Regions from separate parts of the Martelella soudanensis genome, predicted to be linked through region 1. Evidence: riboswitches for the same ligand, from Rfam matches in the RefSeq annotation. Region 1 holds a riboswitch; each other region holds the start of a gene.
The links. Region 1 has a riboswitch for thiamine pyrophosphate ahead of thiM (hydroxyethylthiazole kinase). Riboswitches for the same ligand answer to the same signal wherever they lie in the genome.
Positions count from the first base shown of each region.

Region 2: it holds a riboswitch for thiamine pyrophosphate, as region 1 does, so the genes downstream of both, thiB (thiamine ABC transporter substrate binding subunit) here and thiM (hydroxyethylthiazole kinase) in region 1, are expected to answer to the same signal.
Region 3: it holds a riboswitch for thiamine pyrophosphate, as region 1 does, so the genes downstream of both, thiC (phosphomethylpyrimidine synthase ThiC) here and thiM (hydroxyethylthiazole kinase) in region 1, are expected to answer to the same signal.

Region 1 is NZ_CP054861.1:4,591,950-4,594,888, reverse strand. It holds gene thiE (thiamine phosphate synthase) at 1-462, opposite strand, end outside; gene thiM (hydroxyethylthiazole kinase) at 459-1,253, opposite strand; TPP riboswitch at 1,306-1,400, opposite strand; gene HQ843_RS21920 (CoA-acylating methylmalonate-semialdehyde dehydrogenase) at 1,453-2,939, opposite strand, start outside.
Region 2 is NZ_CP054861.1:1,309,468-1,312,406, reverse strand. It holds gene thiP (thiamine/thiamine pyrophosphate ABC transporter permease) at 1-360, opposite strand, end outside; gene thiB (thiamine ABC transporter substrate binding subunit) at 719-1,729, opposite strand; TPP riboswitch at 1,768-1,866, opposite strand; gene HQ843_RS06315 (FKBP-type peptidyl-prolyl cis-trans isomerase) at 2,095-2,532, shown strand; gene HQ843_RS06310 (glucan biosynthesis protein) at 2,918-2,939, shown strand, end outside.
Region 3 is NZ_CP054861.1:515,648-518,586, forward strand. It holds gene thiC (phosphomethylpyrimidine synthase ThiC) at 1-1,066, opposite strand, end outside; TPP riboswitch at 1,165-1,294, opposite strand; gene HQ843_RS02500 (SIMPL domain-containing protein) at 1,419-2,159, opposite strand; tRNA gene HQ843_RS02505 (tRNA-Ile) at 2,320-2,395, shown strand; gene HQ843_RS02510 (alkene reductase) at 2,790-2,939, opposite strand, start outside.

The DNA.
Region 1 (2,939 bases):
CCCGATCATCTCGGAGAGCCCTTCAAATCCGACAGGAAGCGCATGGTCGGGCTTGGTGCCGGTCGCAAACACCGGGCCCGCGCCGATATAGTCGATGCCGGCGGGATCGAAGGCGCGCGCGACGTCGAGGCCGTTGACGGAAACGCCGAGAAGCTTCTCCTCACCGATCCGGCGGCGCACATCCTCGGGATGGGCGTCCTCCTGTCCGACATGGACGCCATCGGCATCGATCGCGATGGCCGCTTCGACGTCGTCGTTCATGATCAGCCGGGCAGGGGTTCCGCCCGTGACCTGTTTCAGGGCGAGCCCCATGTCGATGCGCTCGCGCGTCGAGGCGTGCTTCATACGAAGCTGGACGATGGTCGCGCCGCCCGCGATGGCATCCCTTGCAGTGGCGACCATGCCGTAATCGCCGCAAAGTTCCGGATCGAGGACGAGATAGAGGGAAAGGTCGAAGTTCATGGCAATTCGATCTCCGCTTCGAGGGCAAGCGTGTCGGGCGTCACGGCGGCGAGCGCATCGAGGAAATGGACCTGGAACGAGCCGGGGCCTTCCGCCTTTCCATGCGCGCGTCGCCCCGCGACGCCGTAATGGGCGAGCGCTGCGACCGTCGCTTCGAAGGCATCCTCGCGCCATGCCCCGGCATAGCCGCCGACAAGCGCCGTCAGCGCGCAGCCGAGCGCCGTGACCCGCGGCATCAGGGCAGAGCCGCCGCCGATGCGGGCGCAGCGTTCGCCGTCGGTCACGAAATCGCGCTCCCCGGTGACGGCCACGACCATGTTGCGCTCACGGGCGAGCGCTTTCGCGGTCTCTTCGGCGGCCGCCACGCTGTCGCCGGCATCGACCCCCTTGCCGGCGCTGGTGGCGCCTGAGAACGCGAGGATTTCAGAGGCATTGCCGCGCAGGATCGTCGGGCCGAGGCCGAGAATTTCGAGCGCTGACCTGGCCCGGAAGCCGGTGGCGAAATGGGCGACGGGATCCAGCACCCAGGGCGTGTTGTTGCGGTTGGCGGTCTCGGCCGCGGCCTTCATGCCGGCGAGCCAGTCTGGCGAAAGCGTACCGATATTGATGGTGACGGCGGAAGCGATTCCGGCGAATTCGCCGGCCTCCTCCTTCGCGTGGACCATCGCCGGAGAAGCGCCTGCGGCCAGCAGCACATTGGCGGCGATATTCATCGCCACGTAATTGGTGATGCATTGCGTGAGCGGCGCTTCAGCGCGCATCTTCTGAAGAATGGCAGCAATATCAACCATCGGCTTCCTCCTTGCTTTGGCGGAGAAACCAGACGGGCCGGAGGGACGAAGCTCGCGAACCCGAGTGACTCCCTCCGCCGGTATGATCCGGATCAGGTTCCAAGGGTTCATCTCAGCCGGCTTTCGCCGACGCCCCTGTCGCTCTTGTTGGCCGCTATATAGCAGAAAAACGCCGCCCGGTAAGGGGCGGCGCGGTATTTTACTTCATCGTCGGCATCGAGAATTCCGCGCCGGCGCGGATGCCCTTGGGCCAGCGCTGGGTGATGGTCTTCAGGCGGGTGTAGAAGCGAACGCCTTCCGGCCCGTGCATGTGGTGGTCGCCGAACAGCGAGGCCTTCCAGCCGCCGAAGGAGTGGAACGCCATCGGAACCGGGATCGGCACATTGACGCCGACCATGCCGACCCTGATCTTGTGGGCGAATTCGCGGGCGGCATCGCCGTCGCGGGTGAAGATCGCGGTGCCATTGCCGAATTCATGGTCGTTGATCCACTGGGCGGCCTCGTCATAGCTCCTGGCGCGGGCGACCGAGAGGACCGGGCCGAAAATCTCTTCCTTGTAGATCTTCATGTCGGTCGTGACCTTGTCGAACAGGGTTGCGCCGATGAAATAACCGTTCTCGTAGCCCTGCAGCTTCAGGCCGCGGCCATCGACCACCAGTTCCGCGCCTTCTTCGACGCCCGAATCGATGTAGCCGTTCACGCGTTCGAATGCCGCCGCCGTCACCAGCGGGCCCATATCGGCTTCCGGATCGGTGCCGGGGCCGACCTTGAGGGCTGCAATCCGGGGTTTGAGTTTGTCGATCAGCCGGTCCGCCGTCTCGTCGCCGACCGGCACGGCCACCGAGATTGCCATGCAGCGCTCGCCGGCGGAACCGAAGGCCGCGCCCATCAGCGCATCTGCCGCCTGGTCCATGTCGGCATCGGGCATCACGATCATGTGGTTCTTGGCCCCGCCGAGCGCCTGGCAGCGTTTGCCGTTGGCGGTCGCGGTGGTGTAGATGTAGCGCGCGATCGGGGTCGAGCCTACGAAGGAAACGGCTTCGATATCCGGATCGGTCAGCAGCGCGTCGACGGCCTCCTTGTCGCCCTGGACGACGTTGAAGACGCCATCGGGCAGGCCCGCTTCCTTCAGCCACGCGGCAATCAGCAGCGAGGCGGAGGGATCGCGTTCGGACGGCTTCAGCACGAAGCAGTTGCCCGCCGCAAGCGCGATCGGGAACATCCACATCGGCACCATCGCCGGGAAGTTGAACGGCGTGATGCCGGCAACGACGCCGAGCGGCTGGCGGATCGCATAGCTGTCGACCCCGGTGCCGACATTTTCGGTGTATTCGCTCTTCAGAAGCTGCGGGGCGGCGGTCGCGAATTCGACCACTTCCATGCCGCGCTGGATTTCGCCGAGCGCATCGGAATGGACCTTGCCATGCTCGGCGGTGATGACGGCCGCCATCTCGTCGATCCGGGCTTCCATGATCGACAGGAACTTGTTCAGGATGCGGGCGCGGCGCAGCGGCGTGGTGGCCGCCCATTCCGGGAAGGCGGCGCTGGCGGCCTCGACGGCGGCGCGCACATCGGCCGTGTTTGCCAGCGAAAGTTCGCCGCTCTGCTCGCCGGTGGCGGGATTGTAGGTCGGCACGGTGCGGGTGCTGCTGCCGGCAAAGGGCTTGCCGCCGACAAAATGCTGAA
Region 2 (2,939 bases), 2.3 Mb from region 1:
TATCCCCTGCCGGCCCCAGATGCCGATCAGCCCGAGCGCGCCGATCAAGACCGGCAGGCCAAGCGGCACGGCCATCAGCCGCACGATCCAGAGCCGGCCCGGAAAATGCGGCCGCCGCGCCAGCGCCCGGGCGACGGGGATGGCGAGCGCTACCGAAATCAGCGTCGACAACGTGGCCTGCCAGAGCGTGAAGCGCAGGATGCGCCAGACATAGGGCTCGTCAAAGACCGCGATCGACGCCTGCAGCCGCCCGAAACCGGACAGCGCCACAATCGCGATCACGATAAAGCCGACCACGCCGGCAAGGGCGACGATGCCGTAGCCGTAACTGCGACGGCGCTCGGAGGGGGACAGGAACACGGGGCGCGGCCTCCGTCTCAGGCGCTGCCGGGCGGGTCGGCCCGGCAGCATTTGGAGGATGGATATGCGACCCTTCGCAGAATCGGCCGACCACCTCGCCCCTCAAGGAGCAGTTCTGTTGCATATGGGCGTGGCGTCTTGCTCCCGATACTCTCTCCCGCCTGCCGGAGAGATGCCCCGAAAGGGGCAGTGAGGGTAATGCAGCGTTTCGGATTGTGAGGGCGTTCGCGGGGATGGACTCGCCCCTCACTGTCGCTGTCGCGACATCTCTCCCCTCCGGGGCGAGAAGATTGGGGGGCTATGCGGCGCGGCCGTGTGTCGCGGCGCTGCCCGAAGCTTGAGACGGAAACAGCCGCACTCACCGCGCGCTCATGGCGTTCAGCCATTCATCGATCCATTTCTGACGGTTTTCGGCGACCACGTCCGGTGAAAATTGCAGGGTCTTTTCGGGCTTGACCGCATCCGCGAAGGCGGCGGGCAGCGGATCGGTGGTGGCGGCTGCCGGCATCATCCAGTTATGGGTCGGGATCGCGTCCTGAAAACCGGGGGTCAGGATGAATTCGAGGAAGGATTTCGCAAGCGCGGGATCATCGGCCATGGCGGTCATGCCGGCGACCTCGATCTGGATATAGAGCCCGTCCTTGAAATCGATCGCCTTGTAGCGATCGCTGCCCTCGGCGATCTCGTGATAGGCCGGCGAGGTGGTGTAGGACAGCACCATCGGCGCCTCGCCGCTGGTAAACAGCCCGTAGGCCTCCGACCAGCCCGGCGCGACCGTCAGGATCCGGTCGGAGAGTTTTTTCCACTGCTGGGCGGCGTCATCGCCATAGACCGATTTCATCCACAGCAGCATGCCGAGCCCGGGCGTGGAGGTGCGCGGGTCCTCGATCACCAGCTTCTCGCCGGCGGGTCCGTTGACCAGTTCGTCGAGCGTGGTCGGCGGCGCGTCGATGCTTTCGGTGTCATAGACGATGTCGAACCAGCCGTAATCGAAGGGCACGAACACTTCGTCGGAAAAACCGCCGGGAATTTCGGTATTCTCGGTCGAGACCCCGGAGTCTGCGAAAAAGCCGGTTTCCTTCGCCTCGTGGATCAGGTTGTTGTCGAGGCCGAGAACGATGTCGGCCGGGCTCGACTGCCCCTCAAGCTTCAGCCGGTTGAGAAGGGCGACGCCATCCTGGACGCTGACGAATTTCAGCGTGCAGCCGCAGGTCTTCTCGAAGGCCGCCTTCACCAGCGGTCCGGGCCCCCATTCGGCATTGAAGCTTTCATAGGTGTAGACGGTGAGGACCTTGCCCTCCTGGGCTGCCGCCGGCAGGGCCGGAAGGGCTGCGAGCGCCAGAATTGCGATGGCTGAGCGATGGATCATGACGCCTCCTTTGTGTTCCGTGACTGAAGGGGAAAACGGCGTCCTGCGCCTCTAATCCCTCCGCCGGTGCTAGCCGGATCAGGTTCTTCGGGTTGGCCTCAGGCCTCTCAGCGAAAATCGCACCCCGTTAGAGCTCATCAACACCTATCGCGGCGCTCCCGGCATTTCAAGAGGCGCATGATTTGAAAAATCGGCTCAAACGCACTAGGTAAAGAGCGGGTCCGGCCTGCCGGATGCCAAGCCGGTCGTCATGCGAAAACAAAGCGTGTCGGCTCATCCTTCAGGGGCGAAAGCACTCTGGAAACGGGAAACGGCGCGGCCGATCGCGGCCAGCGTGCAGTGTTCAAAAGGAAGGAGCACACGAAATGACAGAAGCCAAAACGGGCGATACCGTTCGTATTCACTACACCGGAACCCTCAATGACGGTTCGACCTTTGACAGTTCCGATGGCCGCCAGCCGCTGGAATTCACCGTGGGCGCCGGCCAGATCATCCCCGGCCTCGACCGCGAGATCGCCGGCATGGCCGTCGGAGACAATCGCGATGTGAAGGTGGCCTCCACCGAAGCCTACGGCCCCCACGACCCGCAGAAGGTGCAGGTCGTACCGCGCTCCGCGATGCCGCAGGAGGTCGAGGTCGCCCCCGGCATGCAGCTTCAGGCGCGCACGCCCGATGGCCAGACCGTGCCGCTGATCGTCACTAGGGTCGAGGAGCGGGAAGTCACGGTCGATGCCAATCATCCGCTGGCGGGCCAGGACCTGAACTTCGCGGTCGAACTGGTCGAGATCGTGAAGGCCGCCTGATCGGGGTCCCTGATCAACGCTGCCGCGCGGTTTTCGAACTATGTGAAAATATTGCGGCGCGAAGGTGGCAACCTGCCATGATTTTGCCATTCTTTGGCTGAATGGCTTTGCTAATAATGGGCTGGTACGCAACGCCGTGTGTCAGCCCTTTTTGGTGAGCCATACCCATGCCGGATTCCCGGAAAGACGTCTTTATCGATCGAAACTATTTCCTTTCAGTGATGGAACCGAAACGGGTTTGCCTCGTTTGTGACTCGTTCGCGTCTTATTGGCGCAGGACATTCGCGCAACCGCGTGCCTCAGCCTATGGTAGCCGGAGGGAATGAATATATTGCCCCGCACCATTTCAGATTATGTATCCATTTTAAGCTAACGGGATTTGCGCATGAAGAGACGAACCTTTCTGG
Region 3 (2,939 bases), 1.5 Mb from region 1:
CGATGTCGCAGATCTCGTCGAAATGCTCGTAGAGGAAGCTCTCGCGGTGATGGTGCAGGCACCACTTGGCCATGATCGAGCCGCCGCGCGATACAATGCCCGTCACCCGGTTCACCGTCATCGGAATCATGTGCAGCCGCACGCCGGCGTGGATGGTGAAATAGTCCACCCCCTGCTCGGCCTGCTCGATCAGCGTGTCGCGAAAGACCTCCCAGGAGAGTTCCTCGGCGATGCCGCCGACCTTCTCCAGCGCCTGGTAGAGCGGCACCGTGCCGATCGGCACGGGCGCGTTGCGGATGATCCAGTCGCGGATATTGTGGATGTTGCGCCCCGTGGAAAGGTCCATCACCGTATCCGCGCCCCAGCGGATCGCCCAGACCATCTTCTCGACTTCCTCGGCCATCGAGGAGGTGACGGCTGAGTTGCCGATATTGGCGTTGATCTTGACGAGAAAATTGCGGCCGATCGCCATCGGCTCCAGTTCCGGGTGATTGACGTTGGCCGGGATGATCGCCCGGCCGCGCGCCACCTCGTCGCGCACGAATTCAGGCGTGATGAAATCGGGGATTTCGGCGCCGAAAGCCTCGCCGTCCCGTTCTCGCGCCTGCCTTGCCGCCTGCCGGCCGAGATTTTCGCGGATGGCGACAAACTCCATTTCCGGGGTGACGATCCCGGCGCGGGCATAGGCCATCTGGGTAATGGCGCGGCCATTTTTCGCGCGCTTCGGTTGGTGCCGCACCGGAAATTCCGGCGTCAGGCGCTTGCCCTCGGCAAAGCCATTGTCCTCGGGCTTCACATGGCGGCCTTCATATTGTTCCGTGTCGCCCCGCGCGGCGATCCAGGCTTCGCGCGGACACGGCAGGCCGCGCTCGATGGCGATCTCGACTTGCGGGTCGGTAAAGGGGCCGGAGCTGTCATAGACGGTCACAGGCGGCTCGCCCGCCGTGGGGTGCAGGTCGATCTCGCGCATGGGAACGCGGATCTCGGGGTGGAGAACGCCCGCGTGCCAGACGCGGCGCGAGGCGGGCAGCGGGCCCGTGGTGACGGTTGGGAAAAGATCTTTCATTGGTTGGAGCCTCCAGTGCTCGAAGCGTGGAGACCCAGTTCCCGGTAATGAATGGAGATTGGCCGCGTGAAACACGCCGTAAAAGTCTCGGCCAAAGCCGCGCAGCCCGAACACCATCCCTACGCCAGTATGAACTGGATCAGGTTCATCGGGTCACTGCGCTGCGCGGACCTTTCGGACCGGCTATCAGAATCTCAGCCCCTTGTCGGGACCCCCCGGGTGAATGTGCCGAGATTGCGTTCCGACAGCCGCTTTGTCAACAGCCGTGCAAGTGGCTCGGTTTTCCGCCTCCATCTCTTCGGTGAACGCGCTGCCGATGTTGAGAGCGCGCCGAACCGGGCCGAAGCCGGTACTACTGCTCGATCGCCAGCGTCATGTTGACGGTGATATTGTAGGTGTTTTCGCCGGCAGCGATCGGCGGCGCGCCTTCCGCTTTCGCCATCATCACGTCGGCTCGAAACATCATCGGCTGCGGCATCGAACTCTGCTCGGAAATCGACATCACCTTGCCGAGCGTGACGCCGGCGGCCTCGGCGAGCGTTTCCGCCTTGGCAAGCGCATTGGCGACGGCCTCGCGCCGCGCCTCGTCTTCGGCCGCCGAAGGATCGCTGTTGGAAAACGAAATCCCGCCGCCGGAATTGACCCCGAGCTTGACCGCATGGTCGAGCACGGCGGAAAGCTTGGCGAGGTCGCGCACCCGCACATTCAGGCCGTTCTGCACCTCGTAGCCGACGATTTCGCTGGTCATCGTTCCGTCATCGGCCTTGACCTGCTGATAGCGCGGGCTCACCGAGAAATTGCTGGTCTGGAAGTCCTTCTCAGCGATGCCGTCCTGTTTCAGCGCGTCGATCACCTTCTGCATGGCGGCCGAGTTTTGCGAAAGCGCTGTCGCCGTGTCATCGGCCTGGCTGACGACGGAGAGCGAGACCGTCGCCATATCCGGCACCAGAGTGGCATCGCCATCGGCCGAGACATTGATGACGGCCGGCGGCTGGGTGCTGTCGGCGAAGGCTGCCGTGCCTGCAAGCGGCAAGGCGAAAAGCAGGCCCGCGGCGGCAATGCGGACAGGTAGGCGGACAGGTAGATTGGCCATGGAAATCCCTCCTTGAAATGTGCGTCCCCTCCTCTTGACCAGCAATTGTGAAGCCAATGCGGCGGGAACTTGCGATGCCCATCAATTTGGAGTAGTCGGAGGGTCCGCGCAAGGAACCATTGCCCGCGCGGACCGTCGCTGCCTGTCTCGGCCGCGGACAGGGCCTGTAGCTCAATGGTTAGAGCCGGCGGCTCATAACCGCTTGGTTGGGGGTTCGAGTCCCTCCAGGCCCACCATTTTTGAATTTTGACAGTTGTTGTCGTCCGACACGGAAACGCCGACTTTGCGACAAAAGTCGGTTTTTTGTGAAGCCACCGACGGCGATGCCTCGGAGGCCTCGTCGCCTTCCGAATCGGGCGCCTGCTGATTTCGCCCCTTACCCATGAATTGAAAAATAGATGCCGCGCAGCGCAGCCCCGCCAGTTTTACGCTTCCCGCGCCAACAGACCGGCTTTGTCTGTGTCAATCAGACCCCGCAGCAAAACATACGCTTCCGCACCAGCTCTGACGTTTTCCGGATACCCGAAAGAAACGTTCACGATCGGCGTTCTTCCGACTTTTCCGCTCAGGTGGCGGCGCATTTGCCGTACCGTCGGGTATGGCAAATGCGCATCTGGCTGGGTACACTGACTACGACAGATTGGGATAGTCAGTGTATCCGTTTTCGCCGCCGCTATAGTAAGTGTCATGATCCGAAGGTGCCAAAGGCGCATTCGTGCGGAAGCGTTCCGGCAGATCCGGGTTGCTGATGAAGAGCCTTCCAAACGTGACGGCATCAGC